Regions from separate parts of the Rahnella sp. WP5 genome, predicted to be linked through region 1. Evidence: predicted binding sites of a transcription regulator. Region 1 holds the regulator's gene; each other region holds the start of a gene.
What was found. The regulator CRP, encoded in region 1, controls carbon source genes, mostly activating them, when cyclic AMP is high. The targets are predictions, from matches to a motif close to ATGTGANNNNNNTCACAT.
Positions count from the first base shown of each region.

Region 1 (6,155 bases):
TCCAGCGCCTGGTGTGCATTCTGGCGCAGCAAACCGCTTTGCCATTGCGGCCACAGCCAGATAGTGCCACCAAAGGCCAGCGCGCAGCCGATCAGGGTATCGACCAGTCGTGGTACCAGAAAATGCACGCCGTTCATCGCCAGCAATTGCAGGGTATACACTGCAGTCACCGTCATGCCGACCATCGCCAGTCCGTAGTTTTTGCGCAGAACGGTATAGGACAACAGGGTGATCAGCAACATGCACAGCAGCGTGGTGCCTTCCGGCAGTTCCAGTTTGAGCAAGCCTGAGGCAATCAGCAATCCGGCCAGCGTACCGAGTGCACGGTGCTGGATCCTCACCCGCGTGGCGTTATAACCGTTCTGGCTGACCAACATGATAGTCAGCAAGATCCAGTAGGGTTTGGGCAAATTGAAGAACAGACCCAGACTGCTGCCAATCGCCAGAATAATGCCCAAACGTGCGGCATTACGCAGTGCCACGGATTTGAAGGAAAGATAGCTTTTCAGCGCGGGCCAGAAGGGCAAACGCGGCTGGGTGTTCATCAGGTCACGTTTGTACAACGGCCGCTGTGTGCGTAACAGACGGGCAATGCGGCTGAAATGGTAATAACAAAACTGACCTACCGGATTGTCCGGGTTGCGCGCGGCGATTTTCTCCAGCGCGGTCAGCTCATTGGCCATCGTAAAGCGCCCGGATAAACGGTGATAAAGAATATCGTCGGCAATCACCCGAAGACGGGTGGAAATCACCTGCGCATTTCGGCGGATAACCGCTTCGGCATGGCTTTCCTCCACCAGTTTCTGCACTTCTTCCGGCTGATGCAGGCTCACTGTAATATGCTCCTGCAAATCGAGCGCCACCTGAAAACGCTGAAACAGCCGTTTATGGTGATGATGATGTCCGTGCTGGGGCAACATGTGTAATTGCTGATAAAGCAGGGCAATCAGGTCGATAACCTGCTGCTGGCGGGTTAGCAGTGGGGGTAACGCGGTTTCGGGATCGGTGTGTTGCGTCAGCAGGCTGTACTTAGCTTCGAAATAATCCGCGAGTTGCAGATAGAGCTGGCTGAGCGTTTCGCGCATCGGCTGTTCTTCCGAAATACGAAACCACGCCCAGTTAAACAATCCGTACCAGGCTGTGCCAGCGGCGAACAACACCGGGGCCTGCCACATCGGGCGCACGCCCACCATACTCAGCGTGAAGATAGTCGCCACCAGCGCACCGGGCAACAGGCGCGCATGCAGCGGGCTGATTTCACCGGTGACGCCCAGCAGTAACGCCAGCGACAGCATGATCAGCGGCAGCGGTATATGCCAGCTTTCGAGCATCAGTTGCAGCAGAAGGCTGCTCACGGCAAAGAGTGAACCGCCGACGAGCAGGCGTTTGAAAAAGCGTTTATGCGGGGTATCCAGACCGGCGATGTTACAACAGGCCGGGCAGAGGGAAAACAGCAGGCCCATTTGCAAATTGCCAAACAGCCAGCAAATGCCAACAGGTAAGCACAACACCAGCGTCTGGCGCAGCGCGTAGTTCACTTCAGGATGGTAAAACAGTCTTCGCCATAGCGTCATGGGTAAAGCTTAGCCCATAAAAAAGGCGCGACAGTGTTTTGCCGCGCCAATTTTTGAGGGATTAACGTGTGCCGTAAACGACAATCGTTTTACCGTGTGCGGAGATCAGGCTCTGATCTTCCAGCATTTTGAGAATGCGTCCGACTGTTTCACGTGAACAACCGACGATTTGGCCAATTTCCTGGCGGGTGATCTTGATTTGCATCCCGTCCGGATGGGTCATTGCATCAGGCTGTTTAGCCAGATTGAGCAAGGTTTGAGCGATACGACCGGTAACGTCAAGGAAGGCAAGGTTGCCGACTTTCTCTGACGTCACTTGCAGACGGTTTGCCATCTGCGCGGAGAGACGCATCAGAATATCCGGGTTAACCTGAATCAGCTGGCGGAATTTTTTATACGAAATTTCAGCCACTTCACAGGCAGTTTTAGCACGTACCCAGGCACTGCGTTCCTGACCTTCTTCGAAGAGTCCCAGCTCACCGATGAAGTCACCTTGGTTAAGGTAGGACAGTATCATTTCCTTGCCTTCTTCATCTTTAATCAGGACAGCAACTGACCCTTTCACGATGTAGTAAAGCGTTTCGGCTTTTTCACCCTGGTGAATCAGCGTACTTTTAGAAGGATACTTATGTATATGACAGTGAGACAGGAACCATTCAAGAGTCGGGTCTGTTTGTGGCTTGCCGAGAACCATTTGCTATTATCCTCTGTTGTTATCGCTGCCCAAAATCACAGGGCTCAGAGTTCCCTGTACGGCACTTCAAATCCAAAGCGCCCTTTCAGCATATAACTCTCCAGAAATGCTGCAAGCGGATGTCGGAGTGCAACAGCCTGTTTATTGCTGTCATCACCGTGGGTTCTGTACTTAAACCGCAAAAACCGTCACCGCAATTTACTGGAAAGTATGTTTCGGCTTTGTTTGTAGCACAGGTTTGAGATGCTGTCTTCTGTTGTCTCGCTTCAGCATGATGGCGATCGGGTTACGTTGCCAGATTTTAGGTGAAAGGGTACTCTGAGAGCAGATTTCGACAAGTTTATTCACCGGGAGAATAGTTCATGCATGCACGTGTCAAATGGGTTGAAGGACTGACATTTTTAGGTGAGTCTGCATCGGGTCATCAGATTTCAATGGATGGAAACGCGGGTGATAAAGCCCCAAGCCCGATGGAAATGTTACTGATGTCCGCAGGGGGGTGTAGTGCAATCGACGTGGTGTCAATTTTGCAAAAAGGTCGTAATGACGTGCGTGATTGTGAAGTGAAGCTGACCTCACAACGCCGCGAAGAAGCGCCGCGTCTGTTCACTCACATCAATCTGCATTTTATCGTCACCGGTAAGGATCTGACCGATAAGATTGTTGAACGCGCAGTCAGCCTGTCTGCCGAAAAATACTGTTCTGTGTCTCTGATGCTGGGGAAAGCGGCCACAATCACCCACAGCTTTGAAGTGATTGCAGCCGAATAAAGTTTACTCGATCTTCTTGCCTTCCATCAGGCGCTGCACCAGCGGCGCCATGATCAGCTCCATCGCCAGCCCCATTTTGCCGCCCGGCACCACCAGTGTTTTGATGTGCGAGATAAACGACCCTTGCAGCATGGCCAGCAGATACGGGAAATCGATGTCATCCAGCCCCTGAAAATGAATCACCACAAAGCTTTCATCCAGTGACGGAATGGCTTTGGCGGCAAACGGGTTCGAGGTATCGATGGTGGGTACCCGCTGGAAATTGATGTGCGTGCGGGAAAACTGCGGGGTAATGTAATTGATATAGTCATCCATCGAACGCACGACGGAATCCATCACCGCTTCACGGGAATGCCCGCGCTCGCCGGTATCGCGCACCAGTTTCTGGATCCATTCGAGGTTGACGATAGGCACCACGCCGACCAGCAGGTCGACCTGCGCGGCAACGTCAATTTTGTCCGCCACCACACCACCGTGTAACCCTTCGTAAAACAAAATATCCGTCGGTTCCGGCAACGCCTGCCACGGCGTAAAGGTACCCGGCACCTGATTGTAGGGAACGGCTTCGTCATAAGTATGCAGATACTTACGTGAACGGCCAGTGCCGGTTTTACCGTATTCGATAAAGCTTTTTTCCAGCAAACCAAAGTCATTGGCTTCCGGCCCGAAGTAGCTGATATGACGTCCCAGATCGCGCGCCTTGCGTATTGCCGCATCCATTTCAGGACGGGTGAAATGATGAAAACTGTCACCTTCCAGTTCCGCCGCACGCAAACCAAGCTGCTGAAATATTTTACGAAATGCCACGCTGGTGGTTGTGGTGCCTGCACCGCTCGAACCGGTCACGGCAATAACAGGATGTTTGGCTGACATAATGCGCTGTTCTCCATAAAGGTGATGCAGGCAGGCGAGACGCGGTCTTTTCTGTGGTCGAAGATCTGGCGTCAAGGCTGCGCATAATTAAGCCTATTGTTACCATATTTATTCGCGAAGCCAAAGAGGGCATCACTATTCTAAACCCGCCAGCAACGGTTGGATCAGCGGGTCTTTCTGGTGGAACAGAGAAACAATGTCATGCAGCGCCTTGCCTGTGTACTCCTTTTTCCACGCCAGACTGAGCGGGGAAGGGGCGCGCGGATAGCGGATTTGCCGGGCGATCAGCTCGCCGCTGTCGAGATATGGCTGGCACAGATGGCGCGGCAGAAAACCGATACCCATTCCCTTCAGGTGACAGGCCAGTTTAGTCGCCACATCTGCTACGATGATCTGCCGTTGCCCGGTCAGCAACCAGGCTACCCGCTTGTTCAGATGGCGCGAGGTGTCTTCCACATTGATGGCAATGTACTGACGCAATACCGCTTCTTCCAGCACACCAGTGATGTGCTGCAACGGATGAAAGGGCGCATGAACAAAAACCCAGTCCACTTCACCCAGCGGCAGCAGATTCACGGCGTTAGAAAGGGATTCGGTGCCGGTGACGCCAATCGCCAGCTGAAAATCTTCGTACAGCAGCGTATCCCATACCCCCATGTAAATCTGCCGTGTGAAAGTGAACTGCGTGAACGGGTAGCGCTGCGTCAGAGAGCTTAATAACGCTGCCAGAGCTTCAGGGCAGTACATCAGATTGTTCACCACCACATTCAGCTGGCGCTCAATGCCGTCGTTAATCTGCTGCAGTTCTGCCGGTACACCCTCCAGCCAGGTTAGCCACTGGCGACATCGTTCAAGCAGATGCTGTCCGGCGGGCGTCAGCGACACCGTGCGGGTCGTGCGGTTGAGCAATAACGTCCCGGCACTGTCTTCCAGCATCTTAATTCGATAGCTGATGGTCGCAGGCGTTTTATGCAGCATCTCTGCCGCGCGGGAAAAGCTGCCTGTTTGTGCGACGTGCATAAAGGTTTTAATCGACTCCTCATCCAGCATAGGTCACCTGAAGTAATGTTAATGCATTGAATGAAAAAGATTTTATAGATTTAACCGGATGAGAATTGTGGACTTCATCAATTTTATGGAATCTTTTTCCATATTTCGATTGAGCAAGTTGGAAAAAGTTTCTACAGTAATTGCATTGAGGATAAATTCGCCAATCTGGCGGGCTTATCTCACCGGTTTTATTTTAAATGCAGGGATGAATGCCATGGAACTTCCGGTTTACCCGCTGACCCAGGCGGCCTTCGCGGCTTACGGTGATGTGATTGAGACGACAGGTCGCGATTTTTTTCATATCAACGACGGCAAGGTTGAGCGGTACCACGATCTGACCAACGTGGAGATCCTCGGGCAGGATCGTCCGCTGGTCAGCATCAACCGCGCCCAGCCAGCACCGTTGCCCATTGTGGTGACGCAACTCGAAAAACACCCGCTCGGTTCACAGGCGTTTGTGCCGATGCAGGGCGAGCGCTTTATCGTGATTGTTGCGGCAGGGGGCGAGACGCCGGACATCTCCACGCTGAAAGCCTTTATCACCAACGGCCTGCAGGGCGTGAATTATCACCGGAATGTCTGGCACCATCCGCTGTTTGCGTTTGAGACGGTGACGAATTTTCTCACCGTCGATCGTGGCGGCGCAGACAACTGTGATATCAGTCAGTTACCTCAGGGCTATCAGCTTATTTTACCCGTTGCGGCGGGATTAAAGTCGTGACGCTATAAAGCATCTTGCATAAGATACAAGCATCTGAAAACAAGCGAAACGCGGGCGCTCAGCGCCTGATGCTGGAGAAATGTGAGATGGCCGAAGTAAAAAAACGGGGGCGTCCTAGCCAGCCTGGTTCTGGTTCGCAAAAGGGCGCTCAGGCCTTAGAACGCGGCATTGCGGTGTTGAATTATCTGGCGCAGTCCGGCGGCAGTTCTTCTGTCAGCAACATTGCAGAGAATTTGTCGCTGCCCCTTTCCACCACCTTTCGACTGCTGAAAGTGCTGGAAGAGGCCGATTTTGTTTATCAGGATGCGCAACTGAGCTGGTGGCACATTGGCTTACAGGCGTTTACGGTCGGATCGTCTTATATCCATAACCGGGATGTATTGTCAGTCGCCGCGCCTTATATGCAGCGCCTGATGTTGTTGTCGGGCGAAACGGCCAATCTGGCGATCCGCAACGGTTTCGAAGCGGTACTG
Region 1 is NZ_JQJR01000007.1:32,471-38,625, reverse strand. It holds gene EX31_RS04625 (YccS/YhfK family putative transporter) at 1-1,574, opposite strand, end outside; gene crp (cAMP-activated global transcriptional regulator CRP) at 1,636-2,268, opposite strand; gene EX31_RS04615 (OsmC family protein) at 2,631-3,038, shown strand; gene EX31_RS04610 (phosphoribulokinase) at 3,042-3,911, opposite strand; gene allS (HTH-type transcriptional activator AllS) at 4,047-4,961, opposite strand; gene EX31_RS04600 (ureidoglycolate lyase) at 5,176-5,682, shown strand; gene allR (HTH-type transcriptional repressor AllR) at 5,769-6,155, shown strand, end outside.

Region 2 (6,155 bases), on a different contig from region 1:
GCGTAAATGTGTATCTAACCACATGTATTCAGAGGCTTTCTCATTCATCTCTGGTGAGAAAACACAGTGTACATTTTTGCCCTTTTCCTTGGCTGCATACATGGCGGTATCGGCGTTTTGCAACAGTATATCGCCGTCGGTACCGTGTTCCGGGCAAATCGCGATACCGGCTGAACAGCCGGTATACACTTCAATCAGCCCGATGCGGAATGGCAAACTGAGCCTGCGCAAAACGCGCTGACTCAGCGCTTCCAGCGCTTTTATTTCAGCATGCGTGCTGAGAATAATGAATTCATCCCCGCCGAGCCGCGCCAGTTTATCGTTGGGCGACAGGCAATCCTGAATGGCATCAGACACCGCGCGCAGCAGGTGATCACCAAACATATGTCCGTAGGCGTCGTTAACTTTTTTGAAGTTATCCAGATCCAGATAAATCAGCCCGACGTTGTTTTCACCACGCTCGATAAGTGCTCGGGCAAGGGACTCCTGCAAGGCATTACGGTTAGCGAAACCGGTGACCAGATCAGTATTTGCCAGCACGCGCAAACGCTCCTGCGCCTTGCGTTCGTCAGTGATGTCAGAGCCGGAGCAAATCAGATATTTTTGCTGTTTGCCGCTGCCGCTGTGGACGAATTTATTGCGAAACAGGAACAGGCGCTGGCCTTTGACGGTGTTGATCCAGCGTTCCACTTCATAAGATTGCTGATGCTGGAAAAAACCATTGATATTCTGACGTGAGGCCAGGCCTTCTTCCATCGACATAAAAAGGTCATAGGCGCTGCGTCCGATAACATCTTCTTCGCGCAGGCCGGTATATTCCTCGCTCAGACGGTTAAAACGATGGATTTTGCCTTCCTGATCGATAATCACGATCACGGAGTTGGCTTCAGAAACCACCTGCTCAGCAAAGGTCAGACCGACTTCAAGGTCATGGGCGACAGACTCAGTGTCCTGATAGGCGGAGGCCGTACCGGCCCAGGCTTTACTGTCGATTTTTCGCCCGACAAGATACAAACGCGCAGGGGATCCGAATAGCGTGATATCCAGGGTAAAACTCGAGGTGATCCCGGTGAGTTGCCTTATTTTCCCTGCCTGCCACTGCGTCAGAGAGATAGCAATATTGACGACGCCTTTCTCTGCGGATAACTCCAGGGCATTGCTGTCTGAACCCAGTCGCCAATATGGGCGTGGTGTACCAAAGTGCAGGTACAGGAGGGAAGCATCTTGAGAGTCGACCATGAATGTTTCTCCGCAAAGAACGCTATACGCCGTCAGTGTGGCGACGGGCGACAGTCAGCACAGACGGAGCTTACTCTGTTCAGCACATTCGCCACGTTCCGTAAAAAAACGGACAAGGGCGGAATGGCGTAACACATTGAATTTAAGGTTAGCCACTGCCAGTTATATATCCAGTTACCGGACAGAAATTACTGCTCAGAACAGGCGGTCTCCGTTACCGGAATACCGCCTGAGAGAGAAGGTTTTTGATTCTCTTCCGGGCCTGATTTCAGGCCCGGAAAGTTATTTCAGCAGGAAACTGGTTTGTTTCACATCCTGAGAATCTAACCCCACGAATACATTGAACTTTCCAGGCTCTGAAGCCCATTTCAACTTATCGTTGTAGAAGCGTAAATCTTTTTCGGTGATCGCAAAGGTAACAACTTTCTCTTCGCCCGGCTGCAGGTTGATTTTCTCAAAATTCTTCAACTCTTTAACCGGACGACTGATCGACGCCGTGACATCCTGCAGGTACATCTGGACGATCGTCGCACCGCTGACTTTGCCGGTGTTTTTCACCGTCACGCTGGCGGTGAGCGGGTGTCCGGCATCCATCGTGGTGGATGACAAACTCACGTCAGACATACTGAAGCTGGTGTAGCTCAGGCCATAACCGAACGGGAACAGCGGGCCGTTGGTAATATCAAAATAACGGGTAGTGTATTTATCTGGATGCTGAGGATTAAACGGACGGCCGGTATTGAGCACGCTATTGTACAAAGGAATTTGCCCGACTGAGCGTGGGAAGGTCATCGGCAGTTTGCCTGATGGATTGTAGTCTCCAAACAGAACGTCGGCAATCGCATGTCCGCCTTCGGTGCCGCTGAACCAGGTTTCCAGCATGGCATCAGAAATTTCGTTTTCCCACGACAGGGTCAGCGGACGGCCATTCATTAACACGACAACCAGCGGTTTACCGGTGGCTTTCAATGCCTTGAGCAGGTCACGCTGGCTTTGCGGAATGTTAATTTCGGAACGGCTGGACGCTTCGTGCGCCATGCCTTGTGCTTCGCCGACTACGGCGACCACAACGTCAGCTTTTTCTGCTGTTTTCACCGCTTCGTCGATCATATCCTGCGGTTTGCGTGGATCGTTGATCACCTGTTTCTCGTAAGAGTTCAGGAAATCGACCAGAGCCTGATCGTTGGTGACGTTGGCACCGCGGGCATAGAGGATAGTGCCTTTATCACCGAGCACATCTTTCATCCCCTGCAACACAGTGACTGCCTGCGCTGCCTTACCGGCTGCCGACCAACTGCCCATCACGTCACGCTTGCTGTCAGCCAGCGCGCCAACGACGGCAATCGTGCCTTTTTTATTTAACGGTAACGTTTGATTGTTATTTTTCAGCAGCACCAGCGAAGTACGTGCCACTTCGCGCGCCTCCTGACGATGCAGACGGCTTTCGGCGTTGGTGTCAGCCGGATCGCTCGACTGCGGGCCTAAATGACGATATTCATCAACAAACAGCCCCATATCCCATTTCGCGGCCAGAACATCGCGAACGGCGCGGTCAATGTCTTTCTGGCTCACCATGCCGTCGGCAAGTAATCCTTTCAGGTACTTACCGTACATATTGTCAGCCATGTCCATATCGACACCGGCTTTCAGCGCCATCGCGGCAGCCTGACGATCGTCTTCGGCTACGCCATGTTTGACCAGTCCGCCAATGGCGCCATGGTCGCTGACAGTCAGGCCCTTGAACTGCCAGTCATCGCGCAGAATATCTTTCAGCAGCCAGGTATTCGAGGTGGCAGGAATACCGTTAACGCTGTTCAGTGCCACCATCACACCGCCGGCACCCGCATCGACTGCCGCTTTATAAGGTGGCATGTAATCGTTGAACATGCGGGTCAGGCTCATGTCCACAGTGTTGTATTCGCGGCCGCCTTCGACAGCACCGTACAACGCATAGTGTTTGACGTTTGCCATGACGGCGTCAGGGGCAGACGGATCTTTGCCCTGATAACCGGTAACCATTTCATGCGCGAGGCGCGAGGTCAGATAGGTATCTTCGCCGAAACCTTCAGAAACACGGCCCCAGCGCGGATCACGGGTGATATCGACCATCGGTGAGAACGTCATGTTCAGGCCATCGGCTGCCGTTTCCTGGGCTGAAATACGTGCGCTGGTCGCCACCGCCTGCATATCCCAGCTCGCCGCCAGACCGAGGCTGATAGGGAAAATCGTGCGCTGCCCATGCACCACGTCATAGGCATAAAACGGAGGAATTTTCAGGCGGCTGTACTGCACCTGATCCTGCATACGGCGGATATCGGGCTTAGTTACCGTGTTAAACACGCCACCGACTTTACCAGCGCGGATGTCAGCCATGATGGCTTCTTTTTGGTACTCAGGCCCCACAGTGACCAGATTCAGCTGACCGATTTTTTCATCAAGGGTCATTTTTTTCATCAAATCGGCAATGAACGCGTTGCGCTCTTTCACCTGATCCTGAGGAATGCCCGTTGTTTCAACGGCGAGAGAAGAAGCAGAACTTACCAGTAACACTAACGCGCCAAGCATGTGATGCGTATTCATCGGAATTCCTTCAACCATAAGCAGGGGAGCCAAATCAGAGAAAATTCAGCAGCCTGAAGCAAACAAAGCAATGATCATTCTAAGAAAAGTATAGAGTGAGAATCTAATACGTCCCTTCAACTATTAGCAATGAATAGTTTAGACGCCAGCACAATATCTTTTTACCTTTCGGTACATCCCGCAATTTACAGGTAATCAGAATGATAGATACAAAAAGACATTCGATGCGTCACGCAAATTTTTATATTTAGGATTACATGACATCCGGCTGAACAAATAATCATCAGAAGTAACACGGGGGGAAAGCGCGGGATAACAAAAAGGGCAGAACATGCGGTTCTGCCCTTTAATAATCTGGAATATCCGCTAAGGAAATCGGATTAATAGTAGTAAGACATATCGGTCGGGGTTTTGCTCATGACATCAAAGAAAACGTCTTTGGTGTTTGCCCAGAATTGCGCGACGGCAACGGCGTTGTAGCTCATGCCCATCAGGCTCATGACAAAGAAACAGGTCACGGTGAGGCCGATACCACTGCAAACGAATGCCATGGTATTGCGGCTGGACTGGCGACAAACAATATTAAGCTGGCTGGTGCAGAACATCAAAAAAGCGCTCAGCAATTCCCAGCGCATCATTAAAATCCCGGCAGTTAATGTACCCATCGATAAAATCCTTACTTACTACAGCCACTTGCACGAAGCCAAAATCAGCCGGAAGGCTGCTACGACGGGCGGGCAATGGGCTTTACAGAAGAAATGGTGAATTACAATTATGTGATGACGGTCACATTATATCACCGGATTTTATTTTTGAGTAAAAAATGTTCGCTAATAAAAAATAGGCATAACACATCAACTTATTTTGACGATGTGTTATGAAAAGCGGAGAAATCGTGATGTATTTTGAAGAGATAATTACGCGCCGTAACCCATCACTTGTAACAGGTGCTGAGCCTGCTGCACCGCTTCCTGCCGGTGCGCAACACCCAGTTTCTGATACAGATTACGGATATGGGTTTTGATGGTCGTTGATGCAACGTCCAGCTCACCGGCAATCTGGTCATTACTGTAGCCGGAGTAAATCAGCCCCAGAACCTGCCACTCGCGCTGCGTCAGCGGACTGGTACGGATTAGCTCCGGCACTTGCGGATGGGTCAGCAGTTTGTTCACAAAGCCTTCGTCGAAATGCGCAAACTTATGACGGTGATGCTGGTTAATTTCGCGCAAAATCTGCTGGGCGCGGCGCTGTTCCAGTTCCGGTAGCAGATTAAGCTGGATCAACTGGCGCAGTTGTTGCGCCATCATTTCCCCTTCGATGACGAAATGACTGACAAAACCGGTACGGTTCGCCAGCGCCAGCGCTTCGATCAATGCTTTTTGGGCGTCACTTTTGCGCCCGGTTTGCCAGTAAAGTAAGTTACTCAGCAGCAAATTGCGGTTCAGATCGCTGGTCAGGCGCAACTGCCGGGCATTCTGATTCAGTTCATCGAGCACCACTTCAGCTTCATCAAACTGTTCCAGCAAAATCTGTACGCGGGCAATATTTCGCCACTGACCTTGCTGGAAATGGTTATCTGCCATGTCCGGTTTACGCGCCTGTTGCAGCCACTGGCGTGCAGCGTTTTTATCGCCAATCATCTGCCAGTAAATCACCCGCGGCTTATCGGTATTGGTCAGCCAGTCAATGTGATACTGACCGGTTTTCAGCAATGCTTCACAGCGTTGTAAATGATGATGGGCGTTGTCGAGCTGACCGCGTGCCAGCGAACATTTCGCCAGCATTGCCAGGCATTGCAACTGCTGTTGCGGCTGGAAATTGCTCAGCACATTAAGCCCTTCACGCGCAGCTTCTTCTGCATCATCGAGCCGCGACCATGACCACAGCAGCTGGGAACGTAAACGCAATAAAAATTCGTGCATCGGCAACTGTTCAAGATGCTGTTCGCGCACCAGTTCAAAAGCGCGATCCTGCATCTCAAACGCGGCCTGCAAAAAGCCCTGAGCAATCAGAATTTCACTCTGTTGCAGCAGCGCCCATAAGGCGTAGTGATAGGCTTCATAACGGCGGGCGATTTGCTCGGTCTGCTGCATCAGCGGCAGTGCGCGGGTGAGATCCCCTTTGCAGTGCTGGATTTCACCGGTCACGGACGTGGCCACAATGCGGCTGTAATAGCTTTCATAAGGCAGATAGCGCAGCGCCTCAGTGGCCAGTTTTTCCGCCTCATCCTGACGTCCGTCGTTGATAGCCACCTGTGCCCGCAGGGCATCAAACTCGGCCGCCAGTGCCTGTTCCATCACAATATTATGCTGTTTCATTTCGCTTTCAGCGCGGGC
Region 2 is NZ_JQJR01000009.1:163,767-169,921, reverse strand. It holds gene pdeR (cyclic di-GMP phosphodiesterase) at 1-1,239, opposite strand, end outside; gene bglX (beta-glucosidase BglX) at 1,522-3,819, opposite strand; gene EX31_RS08325 (YjcB family protein) at 4,200-4,484, opposite strand; gene malT (HTH-type transcriptional regulator MalT) at 4,737-6,155, opposite strand, start outside.
Region 2: a site for CRP is predicted at 4,594-4,611, ahead of EX31_RS08325 (YjcB family protein). Genes of this name have one in related genera too.

Region 3 (6,155 bases), on a different contig from region 1:
GTTAAGTGATCACCGCACGTAAGAAACCGAAATTTACGCTAACTCGCTTTAGCAGTGTAAGCCGCCATTGCAGCGGCCTTCTGCAAACAAATCAGCGACTGCAAAGCTTGTAATACACCTCATTCCACCGGATCTGATTCTTGAAGTCCGGCAACGTCGTGTCGTTATCGATCACCAGCAATTCAATCCCGGAAAATTCTGCATATAACCGCAGCGCGTCAATATCCAGTGCCTGTGAGAACACGGTATGGTGCGCGCCGCCGCCGAGGATCCACGCTTCTGCCGCTGTTGCCAGTGATGGCTGGGCTTTCCAGATAGCGCGCGCAACCGGCAGTTTTGGCAGCGGGTGTGGCTGTTCGATGGTATCCACCAGATTGACCAGCAGACGGAAGCGGTCGCCCATGTCGATGACGCTGGCATTGACCGCCGGACCTGCCGGTGTGGAGAAAATCAGACGCGCCGGATCCGCTTTACCGCCTATGCCGAGATATTGCGCATCAAGCAGCGGCTTCTCTTCTTTGGCAATCGACGGACACACTTCCAGCATGTGCGAGCCCACCACCAGATCACTGCCTGGTTTGAAGTGGTAGGTGTAATCCTCCATGAAAGAAGTGCCGCCTTTCAGACCGCTGGCCATGACTTTCATGATGCGCAGCAGGGCAGACGTTTTCCAGTCACCTTCGCCACCAAAGCCGTAGCCTTTCTGCATCAGACGCTGGACTGCCAGCCCGGGCAGTTGTTTCATGCCGTGCAGATCTTCAAAGTTGGTCGTGAATGCCCCGAATTTACCTTGTTCGAGGAAACGGGTCATACCAAGTTCAATTTTGGCAGCATCCAGCAGGTTTTCACGACGTTCGCCGTTAATTTTTACCGCATCCGTCAGGCGATAGGTGGCTTCATATTCTTCCACCAGCGTATCGATGTCGCCTTTGCTGACTTCGTTGATTACGCTGACCAAATCACCAATTCCGTAGGCACTGATGCTGTAGCCGAACTGGATTTGGGCGGCGACTTTATCGCCTTCGGTGACAGCAACTTCACGCATGTTATCGCCAAAACGTGCCACTTTCAGGTGCTGGCTTTCGTTTTTGGCGGCAGCAACGCGCATCCACTGGGCGATACGGCGGTGAGATTCACCGTCCTGCCAGTGACCGGCCACCACGGTGTGTTGCTGGCGCATACGGGCACCGATGAAGCCGAATTCACGGCCACCGTGCGCGGTCTGGTTCAGGTTCATGAAGTCCATGTCCATGGTTTCCCATGGAATTTCAGCGTTGAATTGCGTATGGAACTGCATCAGCGGCTTATGCAGGATGCTCAGCCCGGCAATCCACATTTTGGCCGGCGAGAAGGTATGCAGCCAGGTGATGATGCCCACGCAGGCGTTGTCATAGTTGGCTTCACGGCACAATGCGGTGATTTCGTCCGGCGTGGTCACCAGCGGTTTGAGCACCAGTTTTATCGGCAAACCGGCTTCGCTGTTCAGGCTACTGACCACCTTCTCGGCGTTCTCTTTTACCTGACGTAATGCCTGCGGACCGTACAGATGCTGACTGCCAATGGCGAACCACACTTCGAGATGTTTAAACGCGTCCATTTATTACTCCTGAATATCGGATAGATGAAATACGGGTTAATGCGCCGGTTTCGCTGCAAACAGCGGTTCAGTCGTGGCACACCATTGCTGATAACGTTCGTACAGGCGCTGATATTGCGCGACGCGCTGCGGATCCGGCGTCAGCGTACGTTCGATGCTGCAGGCCATTTTTTCCTGTGCGGCAGGAACATCTTTGAACTCCCCGGCAGCGACGGCGGCGAAAATCGCGGCACCCAGGGCGCAGCACTGATCGGAAGCGACAATTTGCAACGGACGGTTCATCACATCGGCGCAAACCTGCATGATGACCGGCGATTTACGCGCGATGCCCCCGAGCGTCAGCACGTTTTCCACCGGGATATCCTGCTGTTCGAAACATTCCATGATGGCGCGCGCGCCAAAAGCGGTCGCTGCGATAAAGCCGCCGAACAGTTCAGGTGCTTCGGTGCCCAGATTGATATCGGTAATGACACCTTTCAGGCGCTGGTTGGCAAACGGTGTACGGCGGCCGTTAAACCAGTCGAGCACCAGCGGCAGATGATCCAGTTTCGGATGAGCGGCCCAGGCCACAGTGAGATCGGTCAGCAGATTTTTTTGCAGGCTGGTCAGTTGCGGTGCCATTTCCGGATGGGCTTTTGCGGCCTGAATCAGCGGCCAGCTCAGCAGACGGCTGAACCAGGCGTACATGTCGCCGAAAGCGGATTGTCCGGCTTCCATCCCGATCATGTCCGGCACGACGCTGCCTTCCACCTGTCCGCAGATCCCGGCGATAGCGCGGTCGTTTACGCGTTCTTTATCGGCGATCAGGATGTCGCAGGTGGAGGTGCCGATCACTTTGACCAGCGTATAAGGCTGTGCGCCCGCGCCGACTGCCCCCATATGGCAGTCGAATGCGCCGCCCGAAAGCACCACACTGGCGGGTAAGCCAAGACGTTCTGCCCATTCAGGTGTCAGTGTGCCAACAGCCTGTTCGGCGGTGACGGTGTCGGTAAACAGCGGATAGGGCAGATGTTCAACCAGCAGCGGATCGAGGGCGGCAAAGAACGCTTTTGGTGGCAGGCCGCCCCATGACGGATGCCAGAGCATTTTGTGTCCGGCGCTGCAACGTCCGCGCACCACTTTGTCCGGCGCGGTGGTGCCGGAAAGCAGGGCGGGCACCCAGTCGCACAATTCAACCCATGACGCGGCTGCTTGTTTAACCGCAGCATCAGCACGGGAAACGTGCAAGATTTTCGCCCAGAACCATTCTGAGGAATAAACGCCGCCGATATAGCGGGAATAGTCGGGGAAATCGCCGCTGCGACACAGACGGTTGATCTCTTCCGCTTCTTCTATTGCCGTGTGATCTTTCCAGAGCACAAACATGGCGTTCGGGTTTTCGGCAAATTCCGCTTTCAGCGCCAGAATGTTGCCTTCCTCATCGACAGGAGCCGGGGTTGAGCCGGTGGAATCGACGCCGATACCCACCACGCGTGCAGCCCGCTCGCTGCCCAGCCGTTGCACAACGTTTTTAATCGCCTGCTCCATTGCCTCTATATAGTCGAGCGGGTGATGGCGGAACTGATTTATTGCCGCATCACAATAGCGACCTTCATTCCAGCGCGGATAATAAACCACATCGGTTTCCATCTCGGCACCGGTCTGACAATCCACAGCCAGGGCACGGACGGAATCGCTGCCAAAATCAAGACCAAGAGCAATCGCACCTTGCGTCATTCTTTCTCACTCCTTCAGGTTTGCCGTAGTCATTACGGCGGCGAATCGAATTGCTCTAACAGTAGGAGGATGCAAAAAAGTGAGTGAGGAGGCGTTAGCTGGAAGTATGCACAAATCTGCTCCCAATGATGTTTCTGTGAGGTTGGTCAAATGTTAGCGTTTGGCTAAAATCGCTATATCTATGCACAAACCTGCTGTTTTCCCGCCGTGTGATAGCGCTCTACATTCCGCTGCAAAATTACCGCTAAAACTTAACCCGTCTTACAAGAGAGTGTGACGCAAATCCTCTATAAACTGGACTTCGCCGCACTTTCACTTTGTTTCTTTACGCTACTGATAACGTTTTCACGATTGCGGCAAACCACCAGATTTAAGACTGTGATTGTGAAAAACAACAATAAAAGTCGGAGAACATCATGCATAAATTCACTAAGGCATTAGCGGCGGTCGGGTTAGCTGCCCTTATGTCACATTCAGCTATGGCAGCCGAGAATCCGAAGCTGGGCTTCCTGGTTAAACAGCCGGAAGAGCCGTGGTTCCAGACTGAATGGCGGTTCGCAGATAAAGCCGGTAAGGATCTTCACTTCGACGTCATTAAAATCGCCGTGCCGGATGGTGAAAAAACGTTGAATGCAATCGACAGCCTGGCGGCCAACGGCGCGAAAGGCTTTGTCATCTGTACGCCGGATCCGCGTCTCGGCCCTGCCATCATGGCGAAAGCGCGCAGCTATGACATGAAAGTGATCCAGGTGGATGACCAGTTTGTGAATGCCAAAGGCAAGCCAATGGAAGAAGTGCCATTAGTCATGATGGCCGCGACCAAAATCGGCGAACGTCAGGGGCAGGAACTGTATAAAGAAATGCAAAAACGTGGCTGGAAAGTCGCTGATACCGGCGTGATGGCCATTACTGCCGATGAACTCGATACGGCGCGCCGCCGCACCTCCGGTTCAATGGAGGCACTGAAAGCTGCCGGTTTCCCGGAAAAACAAATCTACAAAGTCCCGACTAAATCTAACGACATCCCGGGCGCACTGGATGCCGGTAACTCCCTGCTGGTGCAACATCCTGAAGTGAAAAACTGGCTGATCATCGGCATGAACGACAACACCGTATTGGGTGGCGTGCGTGCAACCGAAGGTCAGGGCTTTAAAGCGGCTAACGTGATCGGCATCGGCATCAACGGTGTGGATGCAGTGAATGAGTTGTCAAAAAGCGCCCAGACTGGCTTCTACGGTTCCCTGTTACCTAGCCCGGATATCCACGGTTACAAAAGTATTCAGATGCTGAATGAATGGGTTACCAAAGGCGTTGAACCACCGAAATTTACCGAAGTGACGGATGTTGTCCTGATTACCCGCGACAACTTCAAAGAAGAGCTGAAGAAGAAAGGCTTAATGTAATTTCCTCGTCATCCTTCGGGCTGCAGATGCGTTGGCTGCAACCCGAATGATTTAGAGGAATGCGATTGAGAACGAGCATTAGAAGACGCTGCTGCAGAACGGACGACAGTTTTAAATAGTTTGAACTGTTTTCTGCTTTGCAGTGGCGTGCATCCATACTTACTCAACTTCCAGGTAGCCACTATGACTCAGCAATCTTTCGATAATAAGACGCCTTTGCTGACACCGTCACTGACGGAGTTTGATGCGGCCAGGCCGTATCTGGAATTCCATGACATTGGCAAAACTTTTCCGGGCGTGAAAGCGCTGGACGGTATTTCATTCAATTGTTACGCCGGACAAATTCATGCGCTGATGGGCGAAAACGGAGCGGGGAAATCCACCCTGCTGAAGATCCTCAGCGGGAACTATCAGCCTTCCCAGGGCAATATTCATATCAAAGGCCAGCCGGTCGCGTTCAGCCATACCACGGATGCGCTCGATGCCGGTGTGGCGATCATTTATCAGGAACTCCATCTGGTGCCGGAAATGACGGTAGCAGAGAACATTTATCTCGGGCAGTTGCCGAGCAAACACGGTTTTGTGAACCGTAAATTGCTGCGTTACGAAGCCAAACTTCAGCTTGAACATCTCGGGCTGGATATCGACCCCGATACACCGCTGAAATATCTCTCCATCGGCCAGTGGCAGATGGTGGAAATTGCCAAGGCGCTGGCGCGCAATGCCAAAATTATTGCATTCGATGAACCTACCAGTTCGCTTTCTGCACGCGAAATTGAACAATTGTTCCGTGTTATCCGTGAGTTACGGGCGGAAGGACGTGTGATTTTATATGTCTCACACCGTATGGAAGAGATCTTTGCATTAAGTGACGCTGTCACCGTTTTCAAAGACGGACGTTACGTTCGCACCTTTGACGACATGACGCAGGTGGATAACAGCAAGCTGGTGCAGGCGATGGTTGGCCGTAATCTCGATGACATTTACGGTTACGCGCCACGTCCGCACGGCGAAATTCGCCTTGAACTGGATGAGGTGAAAGCACCGGGCGTGAGAACGCCGATCAGCCTGACGGTACGTCAGGGCGAAATCGTCGGCCTGTTCGGGCTGGTGGGTGCAGGGCGCAGTGAGCTGATGAAAGGATTATTTGGTGGTACGCGTATTACCGGCGGTACCGTCCGGCTGGACGGTGTAGCGCTGAATATTCGTAAACCGGCAGATGCGATCCGCCAGGGCATCATGTTGTGCCCGGAAGACCGCAAAGCTGACGGCATTATTCCTGTGCACTCGGTGCGCGACAACATCAACATCAGCGCCCGTCGCAAAACGGTGAAAGCAGGGTGCCTGATCAACAACGCCTGGGAAGCGAAAAATGCGCGTAAACATATCGATGCGCTGAATATCAAAACCCCCAGCGACCAGCAACTGATCATGAACCT
Region 3 is NZ_JQJR01000008.1:102,935-109,089, forward strand. It holds gene araA (L-arabinose isomerase) at 92-1,597, opposite strand; gene EX31_RS06640 (ribulokinase) at 1,634-3,313, opposite strand; gene EX31_RS06645 (arabinose ABC transporter substrate-binding protein) at 3,730-4,716, shown strand; gene araG (L-arabinose ABC transporter ATP-binding protein AraG) at 4,900-6,155, shown strand, end outside.
Region 3: a site for CRP is predicted at 3,448-3,465, ahead of EX31_RS06645 (arabinose ABC transporter substrate-binding protein). Genes of this name have one in related genera too.